Regions from separate parts of the Streptomyces sp. NPDC000404 genome, predicted to be linked through region 4. Evidence: riboswitches for the same ligand, from Rfam matches in the RefSeq annotation. Region 4 holds a riboswitch; each other region holds the start of a gene.
What was found. Region 4 has a riboswitch for cobalamin ahead of ABT345_RS02445 (SCO2321 family membrane protein). Riboswitches for the same ligand answer to the same signal wherever they lie in the genome.
Positions count from the first base shown of each region.

Region 1: another riboswitch for cobalamin. It lies ahead of metE (5-methyltetrahydropteroyltriglutamate--homocysteine S-methyltransferase); the one in region 4 lies ahead of ABT345_RS02445 (SCO2321 family membrane protein).
Region 2: another riboswitch for cobalamin. It lies ahead of ABT345_RS23990 (CoA-acylating methylmalonate-semialdehyde dehydrogenase); the one in region 4 lies ahead of ABT345_RS02445 (SCO2321 family membrane protein).
Region 3: another riboswitch for cobalamin. It lies ahead of ABT345_RS00260 (cobalamin biosynthesis protein); the one in region 4 lies ahead of ABT345_RS02445 (SCO2321 family membrane protein).

Region 1 covers NZ_JBEPDN010000015.1:85,044-90,339, reverse strand. Annotated here, with positions in the region: gene ABT345_RS27030 (LLM class flavin-dependent oxidoreductase) at 1-840, opposite strand, end outside; gene ABT345_RS27025 (VOC family protein) at 1,134-1,502, shown strand; cobalamin riboswitch at 1,737-1,949, shown strand; gene metE (5-methyltetrahydropteroyltriglutamate--homocysteine S-methyltransferase) at 2,117-4,435, shown strand; gene ABT345_RS27015 (nucleoside triphosphate pyrophosphohydrolase) at 4,563-4,889, opposite strand; gene thiI (tRNA uracil 4-sulfurtransferase ThiI) at 5,292-5,296, shown strand, end outside.
Region 2 covers NZ_JBEPDN010000012.1:243,334-248,629, forward strand. Annotated here, with positions in the region: gene mmsB (3-hydroxyisobutyrate dehydrogenase) at 1-25, opposite strand, end outside; gene ABT345_RS23980 (enoyl-CoA hydratase/isomerase family protein) at 19-1,095, opposite strand; gene ABT345_RS23985 (acyl-CoA dehydrogenase family protein) at 1,092-2,246, opposite strand; gene ABT345_RS23990 (CoA-acylating methylmalonate-semialdehyde dehydrogenase) at 2,243-3,742, opposite strand; cobalamin riboswitch at 4,022-4,201, opposite strand; gene ABT345_RS23995 (CBS domain-containing protein) at 4,276-4,917, opposite strand; gene ABT345_RS24000 (YdcF family protein) at 5,031-5,296, opposite strand, start outside.
Region 3 covers NZ_JBEPDN010000001.1:46,029-51,324, forward strand. Annotated here, with positions in the region: gene ABT345_RS00245 (class II aldolase/adducin family protein) at 1-203, opposite strand, end outside; gene ABT345_RS00250 (inorganic phosphate transporter) at 784-2,031, shown strand; gene ABT345_RS00255 (hypothetical protein) at 2,057-2,290, shown strand; cobalamin riboswitch at 2,470-2,617, shown strand; gene ABT345_RS00260 (cobalamin biosynthesis protein) at 2,745-3,743, shown strand; gene ABT345_RS00265 (cobyric acid synthase) at 3,740-5,296, shown strand.
Region 4 covers NZ_JBEPDN010000001.1:549,871-555,166, reverse strand. Annotated here, with positions in the region: gene ABT345_RS02455 (CbiQ family ECF transporter T component) at 1-1,160, opposite strand, end outside; gene ABT345_RS02450 (SCO2322 family protein) at 1,157-1,810, opposite strand; gene ABT345_RS02445 (SCO2321 family membrane protein) at 1,810-3,081, opposite strand; cobalamin riboswitch at 3,252-3,394, opposite strand; gene ABT345_RS02440 (Strvi_7410 family MBL fold metallo-hydrolase) at 3,599-4,648, opposite strand; gene ABT345_RS02435 (aldehyde dehydrogenase) at 5,074-5,296, shown strand, end outside.

The sequences.
Region 1 (5,296 bases), on a different contig from region 4:
GCCGACGGTCAGCGGCGTCTGCTCGGTGAACTCCTCCAGGGACGGCCCGTGCCCGTAGACGGGTGCGTTGTCGAAGTACGGGCGGAACTCACGGACCGCGTCCTGGGAGTTGGGCCGGATGAACGCCTGACCGCCGAGGCCGACGATGGCCTGGTCGGGGGCGCCGTGGCCGTGATGGGTGAAGCGCTGCCGGTAGAGGCGGATCATGCGCCGGGTGTGGGACATGGGCCAGAAGATGTTGTTGTGGAAGAAGCCGTCGCCGTAGTACGCGGCCTGTTCGGCGATCTCCGGGGAGCGGATCGAGCCGTGCCAGACGAACGGGGGCACGCCGTCCAGCGGCCGCGGGGTGGCCGTGAAGCCCTGGAGCGGGCTGCGGAACTTGCCCTCCCAGTCGACCACGTCCTCCCGCCAGAGCCGGTGCAGCAGCGCGTAGTTCTCGATGGCGAGCGGGATGCCCTGGCGGATGTCCTGGCCGAACCACGGGTAGACCGGGCCGGTGTTGCCGCGGCCCAGCATCAGGTCGACGCGGCCGTCGGCGAGATGCTGCAGGTAGGCGAAGTCCTCGGCGATCTTCACGGGGTCGTTGGTGGTGATCAGCGTGGTGGAGGTGGACAGCTCGATCCGTTCGGTACGCGCCGCCAGGTACCCGAGGAGGGTGGTGGGCGACGACGGCACGAACGGCGGATTGTGGTGCTCGCCGGTGGCGAACACGTCCAGACCGACCTCCTCGGCCTTCGCCGCGATGGCGAGCGTGGCCTTGATCCGCTCGTGCTCGCTCGGCGTACGGCCGGTGGTGGGGTCGGCCGTCACATCGCCGACGGTGAAGATGCCGAACTCCATGGTGACCGCCTCGTTCGGTTGCGTGCTCGGGGCGCGGCCGGGCTGCCGCCCCGGTGCTGCGGAACGGCCGGCCACCCCGGTCTCCGGGACCGGAGCGGTACCGGCCCCGGCCCGGCCGCTGCCGGCCGCCGTGTCACCGGGCCCACGCCACAGCCAGGGTGCCACGCCACCCATCCGGCGGCATTCCGGAGCGGGGCGGACGGGGCGCACCGTGCGTTCCGGGCCCGGCGGCCGCGTCCCGCCCGCTGCCCCGTTTCCGCCCCGCGCGCCGTGCGGTGCGGCAGACTCGGACCATGCTGACTGTGGGTTCCGTGGTACTGGGGGTCTCGGACGTGCGGCGGGCCGCGGCGTTCTGGGGCGCGGCGCTGGGCTACGTCCCGCGCGAGGAGATCGAGGACGACTGGGCGGTCCTCGTACCGGCCGCCGGGCACGGGGTGCAGGTGGCGCTCGGCCGCAGCGGGACGCCGGTCCAGGAGCATCCGCGGATCCATCTGGACCTGTACGCCGGGGACGCCGCCGACCAGGCCGCCGAGGTCGAACGGCTGGTGTCCCTGGGTGCCCGGCGCGTCGACTGGGATCTCTACCCGGACGACGCCGATTTCCTGGTGCTCGCCGATCCGGACGGCAACATCTTCTGCGTCATCGACACCGGACGGCAGTGAGGGCGGCAGTGACCGGGCCGCCTGCCGGGGCCCGGCGAGCCGGCCGCCGCCGTGTTCCGCCGCCGTGTTCCGGCACCGGTCGCTGGATCGCCAGGATCCCTTCCTGCGGCCAAGGACTTGGGGAGACGCACGCCGCGCTTCCCGCCGCGCGTGCGTTTCATGCGCGCGAGGGGCGTGTTCCACTTCACCATCCCGATGACGGGCGCACCCCCACCGCGGTGCCGGTCGGCCCGTAGGGTGATCAGTGCAGCTGGTTCGCCCCGTCCGCCAGGCGGGGCGTCGCAAGAGGGAACCCGGTGGGAATCCGGGACTGCCCCGCAGCGGTGAGCGGGAACGACCGCCGTCATACGCACTGGGTCCACAGGGCCCGGGAAGCGACGGCCAGTAGGTGTCCTCCCCGAGGACGTGCCCGCGAGTCCGAAGACCTGCCAACTGCCCGGGTGCGCACCCCGCGTGCCCGGACATCCCGGTGACCTCGTGGGCGGGTCGGCGTACACACATCAGGCGGAGGACCGCGCCCGTGCCGCGCGGGGCCGCTCCGTCCGGTTCGTCACCCCTTCGCGCTCCGTCCCGTCGCCGGGATCTCAGGGATTCATCTCGCGAAGGAGATCTCCGTGACCACCGAGTCCGCAGCCGCGGCAGCACGGGCCACCGTGTACGGCTACCCCCGTCAAGGGCAGCACCGGGAACTGAAGAAGGCGATCGAGGGGTACTGGAAGGGCCACGTCACCGCCGATGCGCTGCACGCCACCGCCGCCGGTCTGCGCCGCACCAACTGGCGGCAGCTGGCCGACGCCGGCATCGGCGAGGTCCCGACCGGCGACTTCTCGTACTACGACCACGTCCTCGACACCACCGTCATGGTGGGCGCGATCCCCGAGCGGCACCGCACGGCCGTCGCCGACGACCTCCTCGGCGGGTACTTCGCCATGGCGCGCGGTACGCAGGACGTCGCGCCGCTGGAGATGACCAAGTGGTTCGACACCAACTACCACTATCTCGTGCCCGAGTTGGGGCCGGACACGGTGTTCGCCGCCGACTCCGGCAAGCAGGTGGGCGAGCTCACGGAGGCCCTGGCGCTGGGGCTGACGGCCCGTCCGGTGCTGGTCGGCCCGGTCACCTACCTGCTGCTGGCGAAGCCCGCGCCCGGGGTGGCCGCGGACTTCGATCCGCTGACACTGCTCGACCGGTTGCTGCCGGTCTACGCCGAGATACTGGCCGATCTGCGGGCCGCCGGAGCCGGGTGGGTGCAGCTGGACGAGCCCGCGCTGGTGACGGACCGTACGCCCGCCGAGCTGAACGCCGCGGCCCGCGCCTACCGTGACCTGGGCGCGCTCACCGACCGGCCGAAGCTGCTCGTCGCCTCCTACTTCGACCGGCTCGGCGAGGCGCTGCCGGTGCTGGCGAAGGCGCCGGTGGACGGGCTGGCGCTGGACTTCACCGGGTCCGCCGCCGCCAACCTGGGCGCGCTCGCCGCCGCCGGCGGACTGCCCGGCAAGCGGCTGGTGGCCGGGGTCGTCGACGGCCGCAACGTCTGGGTCAACGACCTGACCGCGTCGCTGACCACGCTCGGCACGCTGCTGGGGCTCGCCGACCGGGTCGACGTCGCGGCCTCCTGCTCCCTGCTGCACGTGCCCCTCGACGCCGCGGCCGAACGGGACATCGACCCGCAGATCCTGCGCTGGCTCGCCTTCGCCCGCCAGAAGGCCACCGAGGTCGTCACCCTCGCCAAGGGCCTGGCCCGCGGCACCGGCGCGATCGCCGCCGAACTCGCCGCCAACAAGGCCGATCTGGCGTCCCGGGCGAACTCCCCGCTCACCCACGACCCGGCGGTCCGCGCCCGCGCCGCCGCCGTCACCGACGCGGACGCCCGCCGCTCCCGGCCGTACGCCGAGCGGGCCGCGGCCCAGCGCGCCGCGCTGGGGCTGCCGCTGCTGCCGACGACGACCGTCGGCTCGTTCCCGCAGACCACCGAGTTGCGCACCGCGCGGGCGGATCTGCGGGCCGGGCGGATCGACGCCGACGGGTACGAGGAGCGGATCCGGGGCGAGATCCGCGAGGTGCTGGCCTTCCAGGAGAAGGCCGGTCTGGACGTCCTGGTGCACGGCGAGCCCGAGCGCAACGACATGGTCCAGTACTTCGCCGAGCAGCTGACCGGCTACCTCGCCACCCGGCGCGGCTGGGTCCAGTCGTACGGCACCCGCTACGTCCGGCCGCCGATCCTGGCCGGGGACATCTCCCGTCCGGAGCCGATGACGGTGCGCTGGACGACGTATGCGCAGTCCTGCACCGAGCGGCCCGTGAAGGGGATGCTGACCGGTCCGGTGACCATGCTGGCCTGGTCGTTCGTCCGCGACGACCAGCCGCTGGGCGACACCGCGCGCCAGGTCGCGCTGGCGCTGCGGGACGAGGTCGGGGACCTGGAGGCGGCCGGTACGCAGGTGATCCAGGTCGACGAACCGGCGCTGCGTGAGACCCTGCCGCTGCGCGCCGCCGACCACGCCGGGTACCTGGCCTGGGCCACGGAGGCGTTCCGCCTCGCCACCGGCGGCGTCCGCCCGGCCACCCAGATCCATACGCACATGTGCTACGCCGAGTTCGGCGACATCGTGCAGGCCATCGACGATCTGGACGCCGACGTCATCAGCCTGGAGGCGGCCCGCTCCCATATGCAGGTCGCCCGCGAACTGGCCGCCCACGGCTACCCGCGCGAGGCCGGCCCCGGCGTGTACGACATCCACTCGCCGCGCGTCCCGGGCACCGAGGAGGTCACGCGCCTGCTGCGCACCGGCCTCCGGGCCATCCCAGCCGAGCGCCTGTGGGTCAACCCGGACTGCGGTCTGAAGACCCGCGGCTGGGCCGAGACCCGGGCCTCCCTGGAGAACCTGGTGGCGGCGGCCCGCACCGTCCGCGACGAACTGCCCGCCTCCTGACCGCGGGTGTGCAACGGGGCCGGGATGCCTACAGGCGTCCCGGCCCCGGTGGGTCACGGCAGGTGGGGGGCCGGGGCGTGGGCGGCACCGTAACGGCGGGCCTGCGGGACGTCCCCCGGCGAGACCGTCAGCGATTTCCCGCCCACACCACGCGCTCGGCGAACCCGCCCCGTTCGCGCGCCTTGGCCTCGCGGACCTTCTCCAGTTGGGCGGGGCCGGCGCCGAGGTCGGCGGCGAGGGTGCGGACGACCTCCAGGACGTCCGCCAGCTCCTCCAGCGCCCCGGCCTCGTCCGCCGCGAGGAACTCGGCGACCTCCTCGCCGAGCTTGTCCCGCAGTCGCCTGCGGTACTCCTCCGGGCCCGCGGTCCGGACGATCGGCTCGGCCCCGTCCTCCCGGATGATCTGCGGGATCCGGTCGCGTACCAACTTGCCGGCTGTGCTGTAGCGGTTCACCTGCTGCACCCGTCGCCGCGGAGCGGTCGCCGAACCGCCGCTCCTCATGCCGCCGCAGCCCAGTGCCCCGGCCGGCCGCGTTCGCCGCAACGCGACACCCCGCGCCCGGCCCCGGGCGCTCCGTTCCGTTCGCGCGGCCCGGAGCCCCGTTGCCGCGGCGGGCACACCCGCCCGCGTATGTCCCAGGCATATGCCTTCCTTCGTTCGGATGGCGTCGTATGCGTGGGGATGACGCCGCTCGCCCCGGTGCGGCGGCGCGGGGACGGCGGGCGGTCCGGAGAGCCTGGCGGCGCGGTCGCCGGGTGCGGACGAGAATCACGACTTCTTCTCCGGCTCGTCCCGTGTCAGGGGCAAGGTGGAGGACACCGCCGATGACGACTGGGACTTCTGAAAGGTTCACACATGAC
Region 2 (5,296 bases), on a different contig from region 4:
GACCGATGAAGGCGATGTTCACCACGGGACCTCCTGGGGTGCGGCGCCGGTGGCCAGGCGCAGCGGCCGGCCGGCGGGCGGGGCGAAGAAGCGCGCCACGTCGTCGTCGGTCACCTCGGCGAGGGAGGCGGGCGACCAGCGGGGCGTGCGGTCCTTGTCGATCACCTGGGCGCGGATGCCCTCGGCCAGGTCGGGGGCGGACAGCGCGGCGCAGGAGACGCGGTACTCCTGCTCCAGCACCGCCTCCAGCGGGCCGAGCCCCGGTGCCCCGCGCAGGGCGGCGAGGGTGACCTTCAGCGAGGTGGGCGAGGCGGCGAGGAGGGCTGCGGCCGCCTCCTGCGCGGCGGGCCGGCCGCTGCCGAGCAGCCTGTCGACGATCTCCTCGACCGTGTCCGCCGCGAAGGCGTGGTCGATCCATGCGCGGTGCGCGTCGAGGCGGCCGGGCGGGGCCTCGCCGACGAAGTCCGCGAGGACGTCGTGGACGTCGCGGCCGGCCAGGGCGGTGAGCAGGTCCGGCAGCCGGCCGGCCGGGACGAAGTGGTCGGCCAGGCCGCAGCGCAGCGCGTCCCCGGCGCCGACCGGCTGCCCGGTCAGCGCGAGGTAGGTGCCCAACTCGCCGGGCGCCAGCGCCAGCAGATGGGTGCCGCCGACGTCGGGGACGAAGCCGATGCCGGTCTCCGGCATGGCCAGCCGGGTCCGCTCGGTGACGATGCGGACAGTGCCGTGCGCGGAGACGCCGACGCCGCCGCCCATCACGATGCCGTCCATGAACGCCACGTACGGCTTGGGGTAGCGGGCGATGCGGGCGTTGAGCCGGTACTCGTCGCGCCAGAAGGCGGCCGAGGCCGCGCCGCCGCCCGCGCGGATGTCGTCGTGGACGGCGCGGATGTCGCCGCCCGCGCACAGCCCGCGCGCGCCCGCGCCGGTGAGGACGACGGTCCGTACGGCGGGGTCGTGCTCCCAGGCGTCGAGCGTCTCGGCGATGCGGCGGACCATGGGGTGGGTGAGGGCGTTGAGGGCCCGGGGGCGGTTGAGGGTGAGGCGGCCGGTGCGGCCCGTCACCTCGGTCAGGACCGGGTCGTCGGATGCGGTCACCGGGCGACCTCCGTCAGGCCGCGGGCCACGACGATCCGCATGATCTCGTTGCTCCCTTCCAGGATCTGGTGGACGCGGAGGTCCCGGACGATCTTCTCGATGCCGTACGCGCTCAGATAGCCGTAGCCGCCGTGGAGTTGCAGGGCCCGGTCGGCGACGGCGTAGCCGGTGTCGGTGGCGAACCGCTTGGCCATCGCGCACAGCTGCGGCGCCTGCGGGTCGCCGGCGTCCAGGGCGTCGGCGGCCTGCCGCACCAGGGCGCGGGCGGCGGCGAGTTCGGTCGCCATGTCGGCGAGGCGGAAGCGGAGCGCCTGGGCGTCGAGCAGCGGGGCGCCGAACGCCTCCCGGTCGGCGAGGTGGGCCAGGCTGCGGTGGAGGGCGCTGCGGCCGCCGCCGAGCGAGCAGGCGGCGATGCCGAGGCGGCCGCCGTTCAGGCCCGTCATGGCGATGCGGAAGCCGTCGCCCTCGGCGCCGAGCATCCGGTCGGCGGGGATGCGGACGCCGTCGAGGACCACCTGCCGGGTGGGCTGCGCGTTCCAGCCCATCTTCTGCTCGTCGGGCCCGAACGACAGCCCCGGGTCGTCGCGTTCGACGACGAAGGCGGAGATGCCGCGCGGCCCCTCGCCGCCGGTGCGGGCCATCACGACGTAGACCCGGGAAGCGCCCGCGCCGGAGATGAACTGCTTGACGCCGGTGAGGACGTAGTGGTCGCCGTCGCGGACGGCGCGGGTGCGCAGCGCGGCGGCGTCGGAGCCGGCGCCCGGTTCGGTCAGGCAGTAGCTGCCGAGCGCCGCCATGGTGCACAGGTCCGGCAGCCAGCGGGCGCGCTGGGCGTCGTCGCCGTAGTGGTCGACCATCCAGGCGACCATGTTGTGGATGGAGAGGTAGCCGGCGATGGAGGGGCAGCCGGTGGCCAGCACCTCCAGGACGACGACGCCGTCGGCGCGGGTCAGCCCGGAGCCGCCGTGGTCCTCGCGGACGTGGATGCCGCCGAGGCCCAGTGCGGCGGCCTTGCGCAGGACGTCGACGGGGAAGTGCTTGTCGCGGTCCCAGGCGACGGCGTGCGGGGTGAGGTGTTCCTCGGTGAAGTCGAGGGTGACCTCGGCGAGGGCGAGTTGGTCCTTGGTGAGGGTGGTGGTCATCGCCCTCATCCCATCGTCGGCAGGGTGAAGCTCGCGCCTTCCTTGACCCCGGAGGGCCAGCGCGAGGTGACGGTCTTGGTGCGGGTGCAGAAGCGGATCGCGTCGGGCCCGTGCTGGTTCAGGTCGCCGAAGCCGGACCGCTTCCAGCCGCCGAAGGTGTGGTAGGCGACGGGCACCGGGATCGGGACGTTGACGCCGACCATGCCGGTGTCGACGCGGCGGGTGAAGTCGCGGGCGGTGTCGCCGTCGCGGGTGAAGAGCGAGACGCCGTTGCCGTACGGGTGCGCGCTGGGCAGCCGCAGCGCCTCCTCGTAGTCGGCGGCGCGCACCACGCTCAGGACCGGGCCGAAGATCTCCTCGCGGTAGATCCGCATGGCGGGGCTGACCCGGTCGAAGAGGGAGGCGCCCGCGAAGAAGCCGTTCTCGTGGCCGGGGAGGGTGAAACCGCGGCCGTCGACGACGAGTTCGGCGCCCTCGTTGACGCCGATGTCGACGTAGCGGCGCACCCGGTCGACGGCGTCGCGGCCGATCATCGGGCCGAAGTCGGCGTCCGGGTCGTCCCAGGTGCCGATGCGCAGCCGGCTCATGCGTTCCTTGAGGCGGGCGACGAGGCGGTCGGCGGTCTCCTCGCCCACGGGGACGGCGACGGAGACGGCCATGCAGCGCTCGCCCGCGGAGCCGAATCCGGCGCCGATCAGCGCCTCGACGGCCTGGTCGAGGTCGGCGTCGGGCATCACGATCAGGTGGTTCTTGGCGCCGCCGAAGCACTGGGCGCGCTTGCCGTGGCGGGCGGCGGTGGCGTAGACGCCGGCGGCGATCGCGGTGGAGCCGACGAAGCCGACGGCCTGGACGCGCGGATCGGCGAGGAGGATGCCGGCCGCCTCCTCGCCGCCGTTGACGACGTTCAGCACGCCGGGCGGCAGTCCGGCCTCCAGGAAGAGTTCGGCGAGCCGCAGCGGGACGGACGGATCGCGTTCGGAGGGTTTGAGGACCACGGCGTTGCCGCAGGCCAGGGCGGGTGCGGCCTGCCAGAGCGGGATCATCGCGGGGAAGTTGAACGGGGTGATGCCGGCGATGACGCCGAGCGGGCGGCGCAGCGAGTGCACGTCGATGCCGCGCCCGGCGTTGTCGGTGAACTCGCCCTTGAGCAGATGCGGGATGCCGGCGGCGAACTCCACGGCCTCCAGGCCGCGTTGGAGGTCGCCGTGGGCGTCCGCGACGGTCTTGCCGTGCTCGCAGGAGAGCAGCCGGGCGAGCCGTTCGCGTTCACCGTCGACGAGTTGGAGGAATTTCAGCAGCACCCGGGCGCGCCGCTGCGGGTTCCACTCGCCCCACTCCGGCTGGGCCGCGGCGGCGTCGCCGATCGCCCGCTCGGTGTCGGCCCGCCCGGCGAGCGGGACGCGCGCCTGGACCTGGCCGGTGTTGGGGTCGTGGACGTCGGCGAAGAGCCCCGAGGTGCCCGGGGCGGGGGCGCCGCCGATGAAGTGCGTCAGTTCACGGATCATGGGATGCCTGCTCTCGTCAGGTGCGATCCGGGGAGGGCGCGGCGGGCCGGGGCGCACCCGGTGGGGTGCGGGCAGGGTCCGCCGCGGAACACGATGGCCGGGGGCCGTCGCGGGCCGGGGGCGTGGCCGGGGCGTCGTCGCACGGGGTGCGGTCGCCCCGGGCGCCGTCACGGGCGCCGCGAAGAGGCCCTTCGGGCGGACGCCGCCGCTCGCCGCGCGGGGTCACCTGGGTCGTGGGTACGGACCGGTGCCATGCGTGTCTGCTCCATCCTCGTGGACAACACGGAACACCCCGCGGCCGGTATCCTGACTCCCGGATCTGCGCGCGCCCTTGGCCTTCCCGACGGTGCTTCCACCGTCAGTGGCCATCTCTCGCCGAAGGGCGTACTCCCCGGTCACAGTGGCGGGACCGCGCCGGATTCACACCGGCTTCCCTGCACCGCGGGCCTTGGCCCCGAACATATAGTTGGACGTCCTAGTAAGTCCACCCCACCCGCCGGGCCGTTGCCATCGGCGGATGGGGACCTCGCAGGTCAGACCGGCTCCGGCGGCTCCACCGGCTCCCGGCCGCGGAGCGCGGCGCGGTCGTCCGTCTCGTAGGTGAGGCGGTTGACCACCTCGACCACCCCGTCGACGCTCTCGCACAGCCGCACCGCGACGACCACCAGGCTGCGGCGCGCGAGGGTGCCGCTGAGCGTCACCGTGCCGTCCGAGACCTCCACGGTGACGGCGGACGGCGGGACGCCGAGCGTGCGGGTCAGCACGTCCTCCAGGATCTCCTCCTGGATCGCGCGGTCGCGCCGCAGGAAGAGCTGGACGAGGTCGCCGCGGCTGAGCACGCCGATGAGCAGCCCCTCGTCGTCGACCACCGGCAGCCGCTTGACGCCCTTCTCCGCCATCACCCGGGCCGCCCGGATCGCGCTCCACCGCGGGCGCGCCACGACGGCGGGGCTGGTCATGAGCGAGTCGGCGGTGTTCGACGGCGTCCGCTCGATGTGCCGCCGCAGCAGATCGGCCTCGGAGACGACGCCGAGCGTCCGCCCGGCCTCGTCCACCACCGGCACGGCGCTGATGTCGTACTCGTCCAGCAGCCGCGCGATCTCGCCGAACGCCGTGCCGGGTTGCACGGCGACGGCGCCGGGCGTCATCAGATCGGCGACACTACGGTGCCTCATCGCGTTCCCGTCCCTCCCGATATCCACCCCAACGGGATATCTGCGCTCCATTGTCGCGCGTCCCTGGGCGCCGCTCTCCGGCGCCTTCGGACCGGGCCCGGGCGCCGGGCGTCTCAGCCGGCGGTCGCGACGAAGGCCACCAGGGCGATCAGCGCGGCGCAGACGCCGAGGTTGACCACCTTGTGCTCCCAGAACACCGCGACGAACTCGCGGAGCGTGGCGCTCGGCCAGAAGTACCTCGCGGTCGGCGAGCCCAGCACCTGGCCCTCGACACCGGCCTGACGGGCCGTCATGGCGGCGCGGAAGGCGTGGAAGTTGTTGGTGACGACGACGCAGCGGTAGCCGCTCTTGGCGGCGGTCATGATCTCGTGGCTGAAGC
Region 3 (5,296 bases), 500 kb from region 4:
GGGCCGAGGCGGTCGTAGGGGACGCCGCTGGGGGTGACGAGGACGGTGTCGCCGACGCGGGCCGAGACGTTGCCGGAGGTGCCGACGACGAGGCCGTCGGCGACGGTGCGGCGGGCGGTGGCGACGACCTCCTCCCAGGCGGCCGCGAGCGCGTCGGCGCCGGGCCGGTCCGGGTGCGGGGCGGGAGCGCCGGTTCGGGTCACGGGTTCCTCCGGGGCGTGGGCGGGCGAACGGTCGAGGTGCCGTCACGGTACGGGCCTGGCGGTGCGGACGGGCCGGGCGGCCGGTGCGTGCGCGGACTCGTCGCCGCGGGGGCCGGCACGGCCGTCGCGGAGGCCCGTGTGCGCGGTGGTCCGGTGCGGTACGGGGCGGGCGTGTGGAAGCGCGGGGCGCGGTGCGGCGTGCGCCGCGCTCGAACAGCGGGGCACCTCGGGGGCGTGCGCGGGTGCGGGGGATCCGGCCAGGTGTTGCGGACCGGGCGGCGGCCGTGGGATCGCGCCAGGTCCGGGCGGGCGCGAGGCGGCGGACGCGCCGTTCACCAGCGGGGTGACGCACCGCGACGGGGTGGTTCGGATGCCGTGCACGCGGCGGGGAACAAGCCGGATTCGGGCCGCGCGGCGGCACATTCGAGCCACATACAGATGGGGCGCAAGTGACGTGTGAGATACCTCCTCTCGAACACTGCGGCCACGTCATTGCCGGGCCCGGCCGCGTTCACCTCCCGTTCACCCACCCTTCGTACGTTTCCGGCGTCACTGACCATCGAACTGATTGCCTGGGTGAATGGAACACATCACGCTTCTCATCGGGATCGTGATCGTCACGGCCTTGGTGTTCGACTTTACGAACGGCTTCCACGACACGGCCAACGCCATGGCCACCACCATCTCCACCGGCGCGCTGCGGCCCAAAATCGCGGTGGCGATGTCGGCGGTCCTCAACCTCGTCGGCGCGTTCCTGTCCGTGGAGGTCGCCAAGACCATCTCCGGCGGGATCATCGACGAAAGCGCCGGCATCAGACCTGAAGTGATCTTCGCCGGTCTGGTCGGCGCGATCGTCTGGAACCTTCTCACCTGGCTCGCCGGCCTCCCCTCCAGCTCCTCCCACGCCCTGTTCGGCGGTCTGATCGGCGCGACGCTGGTGTCCGTGGGCACCAACGGCGTGCACGGCGACGCCGTCGTGATGAAGGTCCTCATCCCGGCCGTGGCCGCCCCGGTGGTCGCCGGTATCGCGTCGATGGCCGCGACCCGGCTGACGTACCGGCTGGCCCGGGGCCGCGACGAGCAGGAGACGGCCAAGGGGTACCGCGCCGGGCAGATCGCCTCGGCGGCGCTGGTCTCGCTGGCGCACGGCACCAACGACGCCCAGAAGACGATGGGTGTGATCACCCTCGCGCTGATCACCGGCGGTGTGGTCGCCCCGCACGCCGACCCGCCGCTGTGGGTCATCGCCTCGGCCGGTATGGCCATCGCCCTCGGCACGTACCTGGGCGGCTGGCGGATCATCCGCACGATGGGCAAGGGCATCACCGACATCCAGCCGCCGCAGGGCTTCGCCGCCCAGACCGGCGCCGCGGCCACCATCCTGGCCTCCTCCCACCTCGGCTTCGCGCTCTCCACCACCCAGGTCTGCTCGGGCTCCGTGATGGGTTCGGGTCTGGGCCGCAAGGGCGGCGTGGTGCGCTGGTCGACGGCGGTGCGGATGGTCGTCGCCTGGTGCCTGACGCTGCCGGCCGCGGGCCTGGTCTCCGCCGGTGCCGCGCTCCTGGCCGACCAGGGCGACTGGGGCGTCACCGCCGTCGCGATCCTCGCGCTCGGCATCTGCGGCGCCATCTGGGCCGCCTCCCGCCGCAAGCCCATCGACCACCACAACGTCAACGAGATCGAGGCCACGGAGCCGCCCGGTGTGGTCACCGCGGCCCTCCAGACGGTCACCCCTCCCCCGGCCGGTTCGCTGAACCCCGCCGAGGACGAGGAGGCCGCCCCCGCCGCGAGCGCCGCACGCGCCACGACCGCGACAGCCGCCGGCTGACCGCCCGAACCTGAGGAACCGCAGCATGAGCATCGACTGGGCAGCTCTCGGCCAGGTCTTCGGCGTCACCCTGGTGGTGACGGTCGGGATCGTGGGCCTGTTCACGGTCGGCATCGTCGGCACGGCCCGCACCCGGACCGAGGGCGCGGCCGCCACGGCGGGCGCCCCGAGCACCGGCGCGCGGATCGGCGGCCTCGCCGCGTACGCGGTCTGCGCGGCCGCGGTGGCGTACGGCATCTATCTGATCGTCGCCGCCTGACCCGTACCGCAGCGCATCCGGCGCCCGGTCACCGCAGCTCCGCGGTGGCCGGGCGCCGTTGCGTTGCCGCCCTGTGGCCTCTGCCACACGCCACGCGATACCACGGCGGTGCAGGTCACGGGCGAGTTGACGGGGTTGGCGGGGCGTGGTGGACTTCCCACGCCAATCGGCGACAGCAGAGGAAGTCCGGTGTGAATCCGGCGCGGTCCCGCCACTGTCACCGGGGAGCGTTCCTCCGACGAAGGTCACGGTCCGCCTCGTGCACGCCCGACGGGCGCGCCAGGGCCGGAAGGCCGGGGGAAGCGCCGATCCGGGAGCCAGGAGACTCCTGTCGCCGTCACGTCGAACCAGGGCGCGGACCCTGAGTGAGGACATATCGCCATGCCCGGCCGCCCGTTCAGATCCTTCCGTGCGCCCTCCCCGTTCCGCCGAGGCGTGACGGCGGTCTGATCCGATGCGTGCCGAACACGCCACCTACGCGTGCGGTGCGGCTCTGGGCTTTCTCGGCGATCTGCTCGCCGCCGACCCGCGGCGCGGCCATCCGGTGGCCGCCTTCGGGCGCGGTGCGGCGGCCGTCGAGGCCCGGCTCTGGCGCGACCACCGCGGCCGCGGCGCCGTCCACACCCTGCTCTGCGCCGGCGGCGTGACCGCCGGCGCCGCGCTGCTGACGCGCGCGGTGCGCGGCGCCGCGCCCGTCCCCTCCCCCGCGCGGACCGCCGCCGCCACCGTGCTGACCGCCGCGACCGTCTGGTCGGTGCTGGGCGGCACCTCGCTGGGCCGCGAGGCGCGGGCCGTCGGCGAGGCGCTGGCAGCCGGGGATCTCGACCGGGCCCGCCGCCGGCTGCCGCATCTGTGCGGCCGGGATCCGCAGGCGCTGGACGGGCCGCAGATGGCGCGGGCGGTCGTCGAGTCGGTCGCGGAGAACACCTCGGACGCCGTGGTGGGCGCGCTGGTGTGGGGCGCCGTCGGCGGCGTCCCGGGCCTGGTGGCGTTCCGGGCGGTGAACACCCTGGACGCGATGGTGGGTCACAAGTCGCCGCGCCACCGCCGGTTCGGCTGGGCGTCGGCGCGGCTGGACGACGTGGCCGGGTGGCCCGGCTCCCGGCTGACCGCCGCGCTCACCGTGCTCGCCGCCCCGGACCGGCGCGGCGCCGCGCGGGCCTGGCGGCGCGACGGCGGCGCGCACCCGAGCCCCAACGCGGGCCCGGTGGAAGCCTCGTTCGCGGGCGCGCTCGGCGTACGGCTCGGCGGGACGCTGGCGTACGGCGGACGCATCGAGCACCGGCCGCGGCTGAACGGCGAGGGCCGTCCCGTCGCGACCGAGGACATCGCGCGGGCGGTGCGGCTCTCGCGCCGGGTGAGCGCGTTGGCGTTGACGACGACGGTGGCCGGGCGGCTGCTGGCGGGCGCGGTGCGTCCGGCGCTCGCCCGGCGGAAGGGCAGGATGCGGTGACGGGCGGCGGGCTGCTGATCGCGGGGACCACCTCCGACGCGGGCAAGAGCGTGGTGACCGCGGGGATCTGCCGCTGGCTGGTGCGGCAGGGCGTGGACGTCGCGCCGTTCAAAGCGCAGAACATGTCGCTGAACTCGTTCGTGACGCGGGACGGCGCGGAGATCGGCCGGGCGCAGGCGATGCAGGCGGCGGCCGCCCGGGTGGAGCCGTCGGCGCTGATGAACCCGGTGCTGCTCAAGCCCGGCGGGGATCGCAGCAGCCAGGTGGTGCTGCTGGGCAGGCCGGTCGGCGAGATGAGCGCGCAGGGGTACTTCGGGCGTCCCGGGAGCGGGGCGCGGCCCGGTGGCCGCGAGGAGCTGCTGGGCACCGTCACCGAGTGTCTGGCGGAGCTGCGGCGCACCCACGACGTGGTGATCTGCGAGGGCGCGGGCTCCCCGGCGGAGATCAATCTGCGCCGCACCGACATCGTCAACATGGGCATCGCGCGGGCCGGCCGGCTGCCGGTGGTGGTGGTCGGCGACATCGACCGCGGCGGCGTGTTCGCCTCGTTCTTCGGGACGACGGCGCTGCTGTCGAAGGAGGACCAGGCGCTGGTCGCCGGGTATCTCGTCAACAAGTTCCGCGGCGATGTGGCGCTGCTGGAGCCGGGCCTGGACATGCTGCGGGATCTGACGGGGCGTCCGTCGCTGGGCGTGCTGCCGTTCGCGCACGGGCTGGGCATCGACGAGGAGGACGGGCTGCGGGTGTCGCTGCGCGGCGCGGTCCGCGAGAGCGTGGTGGCACAGCCGTACGGCGCCGATGTGCTGCGGGTGGCGGTCGCGGCGGTGCCGCTGATGTCGAACTTCACGGACGTGGACGCGCTCGCCGCCGAACCCGGCGTGGTGGTGCGGTTCGTGGACCGCGCCGAGGAGCTGGCCGACGCGGATCTGGTGGTGCTGCCGGGCACCCGCGGCACGGTGCGGGCGCTGGCCTGGCTGCGCGAGCGGGGGCTGGCCGACGCGATCGCCCGGCGCGCCGCCGAGGGCCGTCCGGTGCTGGGCATCTGTGGTGGTTACCAGATGCTCGGCGAGGTGATCGACGACGAGGTGGAGTCCCGGGCGGGCACCGTGCCGGGCCTGGGGCTGCTGCCGCTGCGGGTGCGGTTCGCGGCGGACAAGACGCTGGCCAGGCCGGTCGGCACGGCGCTGGGCGCGGCCGCCGAGGGGTACGAGATCCACCACGGCGTGGCCGAGGTGGGCGGCGGCGAGCCGTTCTTCACCGACGACGAGGGGCAGCCGCTGGACGGCTGCCGGTCGGGCGCGGTGTGGGGCACGCACTGGCACGGCTCGTTGGAGAGCGACGCGTTCCGGCGGGCGTTCCTTGCGCGGGTGGCGGCCGATGCGGGGCGGGCGTTCGTCCCGGCGCCGGACACCAGCTTCGGCGCGCTGCGCGAGGAGCAGCTGGACCGGCTCGGCGATCTGATCGAGGAGCACGCCGACACCGGTGCGCTGCTGCGGCTGATCGAGGAGGGCGTCCCGCCGGGGCTGCCGTTCGTCCCGCCGGGGGCGCCGTGA
Region 4 (5,296 bases):
GCCCGTGCCCGCCCGGTGGCCCGCGCCCGCCCGCCGCCGTCCGGCCCCGCACCGGGGCCGTCGCCGTCCCGCCCGGTCAGGTCCGCCGGGCGCGGCGCCACCCACGCCGGGAGCAGCCCGACGAGGACGGAGAGCGCCGGCCACAGCGGCAGCCGCGGCGCGGTCAGCGGCACCGCCGGCGGGTGTAGCGCCTCGGGCGCGTAGCCGCCCGCCGCGATCAGCAGCGCCGCCACCGCCACGCCCGCGCCCGCCACCAGCCAGGCCCGTACGCCCCACCGCTCGGGCCGGTACCGGGTCCGCACCGCGCGGCGGCCGCCCAGCCACAGCCCGGCCAGCGCCGCCACCAGCCCCGCGAGCAGCAGCGGCAGCCCGAGGCCCGCGCCCGCCTGCGCCAGCAGACCGTACGTCCCGGCGCACACGCCCAGCAGACCGCCGAGCGTCAGCGCCGCCGTGATCCGCCGCACCGCGCGCGGCACCTCGGCGCGGCGCCCGTAACCGCGCGCGTCCATCGCCCCGGCCAGCGCCACCGAACGCTCCAACGCGCCCTCCAGCACCGGCAGCCCCACCTGGAGCAGCGCCGCGAACCCGCGGTCCGGGCGGCCGCGCAGCCGCCGCGCCGCCCGCAGCCGCCGCACATCGGCGACCAGATGCGGCGCGAACGTCATCGCCACCACCACCGCCACACCAGCCTCGTACAGCGCCCCCGGCAGCGACTTCAGCAGCCGCGCCGGGCTCGCCAGGGCGTTCGCGGCGCCCACGCAGATCAGCAAGGTGGCCAGCTTCAGCCCGTCGTAGAGCGCGAAGACCAGGCCCTCGGCGGTGACCTTGCCGCCGACCCGGACGCCCTGCGCCCAGTCGGGCAGCGGCAACTCCGGCAGCGTCACCAGCGTGTGCGTCCCGGGGATCGGCGACCCCAGCAGGAACGCGAAGACCAGCCGGATGCCCAGCACCAGCAGCCCCAGCTTCACGAACGCGCCGTACGACCGGGCCCACGGCGCATCCGTCCGGCGCGCCGCCACCACATACCCGGCCACCGCGATCAGCAGCCCCAGCAGCAGCGGATTGGTCGTCCGCGACGCCGCCGCGGCCAGCCCCAGCGCCCACAGCCACCAGGCGCCCGCGTGCAGCGCCGTGCTCCGGGTGGCCCGCGGCGCCCTCATCCGCGACGGCGACGGGCCTGCCACACCGCCGCCGCCCCCAGCACCACGACCACCGCGCCGCCACCGATCAGCCCGGCCGACGGTCCGCCGTCGCCGTCCGCCGCGGCCGACGGCCGCCCCGACGCCTTCGGCTCCGCGGCGCCCGCACCGCTCACCTGCTCCGCGCAGCCCGCCTCCGGATACCCGGCGACCCCGCACAGCATCCCCTGCGCGTCGTACCGCAGCGGCTTCACCACCGCGGCCAGCGCCTCAGCGGCCGACGCGTCCTCGGGCACCCGCGCACACGCGGTCCGCTCCGCCGGCGGCCGCTCACCGTCCGGCGCGTCCGCCGCCGACCCGAAGTCGACGACCACGCCGACCCGCTTCGTCCCGGACTTCTCGGGCGTACCGGAGCACAGCTTCCCGAAATCGGCCGCGGCCCGCGGCCGGTCCACCGCCGAGGACTCCGCGCTCACCGTGAACCGGAACCCGGCCACCGCACCGTCCGCGGGCCGCAGCGTCGCCGGGCCCTGCGTCGCGTACGCCCACTTCCCGGCCGCGCCGTCCCAGAACGACCAGTACCGGTACTCCTGCGCCTGCGCCGGGCCCGCGACCGACACCGATATCGCCCCGGCCAGCGCCAGCGCACCGGCCCACCGCGCACCCCGCATCACTTGCCGCGCTTCCGTCGGCCGCTCATCAGGAACCCGATGCCCGCGCCCGCGGCGAGCCCCACCGGCACCAGCCACCAGGCGCTGATCGACCCGGTGCCCTTCTCCTCCGGCACCGGCTTCCGCGCGCCCTGAGACGGCTTCGGGCCGGTCGCGTTCAACGCCGCCACCAGGTCCGTACCGCCGAAGTCCCGCGGATCGGCGCCCGCGGCGTGCGCCGCGAGCACCAGCTGCGCATACGCCGCCGGACCGGCCGGCTTCGCCCACGCCGGGCCGTTCCTCTCCAGCCACGCCAGCGGCTTGGCCGCCGCCGCGCCGTGCCCGCCGGCGGCCAGCGCCACCACCGCGTCCGCGGTGTTCCCGACGTCCGGCTGCGGCTTCGCGCCCGGCATCGCCGACATCAGATGCTGCCCGTTGGCGTCCATCTCCTTCACCAGGTACGCGCTCGCCCCCGAAGCGGCCTGCTTCAGCGCGGCGGCATCCGCCCCGGACGGCTCCTTCTTCCCGTCGCCGCACTCCGGCGCGGCCACCGGCGTGTCCGCGTCCTTGCCCGCCGCCGGGACGACGAAGCCCTTGCCGAGCGCACCGGTCGCCGCGGCGGCCGAGGCGTCCGCGTTGGCCGCGGCGCCCTTGAGCTGGAAGGTGAACGCACCCCGCTCGGCGGGCTTCGCGGCGCACCCGAGCCGGAACGTCAGCAGCCCCTCGTACGGCGTGTGGCCCTTCGGCGACTTGACCTTCGCCGGGTCCTGGCCCGCCGCGGTGAGCGCGCCGATGACCACCGCGGTGGAGTTGGCGTCGCTCGGCGACCCCGGCATCGACGGCCAGCCGCCGTCGTCGTTCTGCACCGACGTCAGCCAGCGCACCGCCTTCTCCACCGTCGCGCCGTGCCCGCCGAGCGCCGCCAGCGCCTGCACCGCCGCGCCCGTCTGGTTGGTGTCCCGCATCGTCGAGGCGCCGCACGCCTTCGACGCATCGGCGCGGTACGCGGTGAACGCGCCGTCGGCGCACTGCTGACCGGTCAGCCAGTCCACGGCCCCGGCGGCGGGCGTGACCTGCACGGTGTGCTGGGCGAGCAGCGCCAGCGACTGCCGCCACACGCCGTCGTACTGCGGGTCGCCGGAGCCGTACAGGCCCGCGGGCAGCTTCCCGGGGGACGGCGCCGGGGCGGCGGACGCGGCGGGCGCGGTCGCCGCCAGCGGTACGAGCGCCGCGGCGCACACCACGGCGGCGCGGCGCAGCAGCGCGGCGCGGGAAGGGGCCAGGGGGGCCATCGTCGGTGCCTCTCAGTCGGATCGCTCGGGGCGTCGCGGGGTGGGTGGCCACGCTCGGCCGTCCACCTGCGCGGGCGGCCGGGGCCGTGCGCGAGGGCACCGGGCTCAGCTCCGTATACCTCGACGGTGCCGCCGTCCGTCCGGCCGCGGCATGCGGCCCGCCGGCGGCGGGAGCCTGTCGTGCCCACTCGGGTGTTCCGGCTCGGACGGGGCGCGCACATGCGCACGTCCGCCCTGACGGTTGCGGGTCAGCGCCGGATTTTCACCGGCTTCCCCCGATCGGGCACGCATGGAGTTGTCCGCACATTTTAGCGGCCACCCCACCGAAGCGACCGGGGACGGGGCAGCGGCCACCGCCTCCCGGGGGACGGCGGGGCCCGGCGCCCGGCCGCGCACGACCGCCACCGGGGCGCGGCGGACACCGCCGTACGGCGGCGAACGGGCCCGCCGCCACCGGAGCGGGGCGGCCACCGCCGTCCCCGGTGGCCGCCCCGCCGTGTCGTACGCGCCGTACGCCTCACACCGCCCGGTACGTCACCGGATTCGACCCCGGCACCGCCGCCGCCCGGCCCAGCACCATCAGCCGCCGCAGATGCGCCTCGGCCTCCGCCACCGCGATGGTCCGCGAGGCGTACGGGATCCGCTCCCACGGGCGGTTCCACTCCATCGCCACCGTCAGCTGCCACAGCGTCAACGGCTCCGCCAGCAGCCGCACCAGCCCGCCGAGCCGCGCCTCGTGGTGCGCGAGCAGCGCCCGGGCGCGGCCCGCCGCATCGGTGAACGGATGCTGATGGGCGGGCAGCACCTCCGCCGGGTCGAGCCGCGCGACCCGCTCCAGCGACGCGAGGTAGTCGCCCAGCGGATCGGCCGGCGCCTCGTCCGGCCCCTCGTACACCCCGATGTGCGGGCTGATCCCCGGCAGCAGATGATCACCGGAGAACAGCCGCCCGAACCCGGCGCCCACCTCGTCGCCGCGCGCCCCCGGCGCCCGTCCCGGATGCGCCTCCTCCAGATGCAGACAGACATGGCCGGGCGTGTGGCCCGGCGTCCAGACGGCGCGCAGCCGGCGACCGGGCAGATCCAGCAGTTCGCCCGGGGCGATGTGCCGGTCCGGCACCGCCGCCCGCTGCCCGGGCAGTTCCCCGCCGCGCGCTGTCCGCAACGGCGCGAGGTGCTCCTCGGGTGCCCCGGCGGCGGCCAGCCGCGCGGCCAGCTGCGCCCGCCACGCGGCGGGCCGGGCCTGCCGGGTGCGCCGGACGACCTCGGCGTCCGCCGCGTGCATCGCGATCCACGCACCGGACGCCTCCCGCACCGCGGCGGACAGCCCGTGGTGGTCGGGGTGGTGGTGGGTGAGCAGCACGCCGTGGATGTCGGCGACGGCGAAGCCGCAGGCGGTGATCCCGGCGGTCAGCGCGTCCCAGGAGGCGGGGTCGTCCCAGCCGGTGTCGATGAGCACCGGCCCGCGGCCGGTCTCCAGCAGATGGACGAGGGTGTGGCCGAGCGGATTGCCGGGGAGCGGCACGGAGATGCTCCACACCCCGCCCCGGTGGTCGGTCACCTGCGTCATCCCGGTCCCCTCTCGGTGTGCCGCCCGTCGGGTTCGCGCCGTCCGCATGCACCGGACCACCGCCGTGGGCCGGGACGCCACGTCACTATAACTAGAACGAGTTTCAACGGAGTTCCGCTCGGGGAGGCGATGTCGGTGCAGGCCCCGCCGCCGGTTCCCGGGGCCCTGTGGACTCCTGCTCCGGCAGGTGGTATCAGTTCAACGACCCATAACTGACGCGCCGTCAGAACCAGCCGAGTGACGCTCCATCGACATCCCTTCGGCACCCATTCGGTGCCCCTTCGGCACGGCTCCGGTGCCGCCCCGCCCACCCCGGCGGACGGCCCGGGACGGCGCGCCCCACACGCTCGACGCGCAGGCAGTTGACGGAAGTTACCGCCCGACCCGGACACCCGGCGGGCGGCCGACCGCGGGAGGCGGCAGCCATGAGCGACCTCGTCGAACACGGCAAGCTCTACATAGGCGGTGCGCTCGTCGACCCCGCCGGACCCGACACCCTCGACGTGATCTCCCCGCACACCGAACAACTCATCGGCCGCGTCCCGCACGCCACCCGCACCGACGTCGACCGCGCCGTCACCGCCGCCCGCGCCTCCTTCGACTCCGGCGTCTGGGCCGACGCCCCGCTGGACGAACGGATCGCGGTCA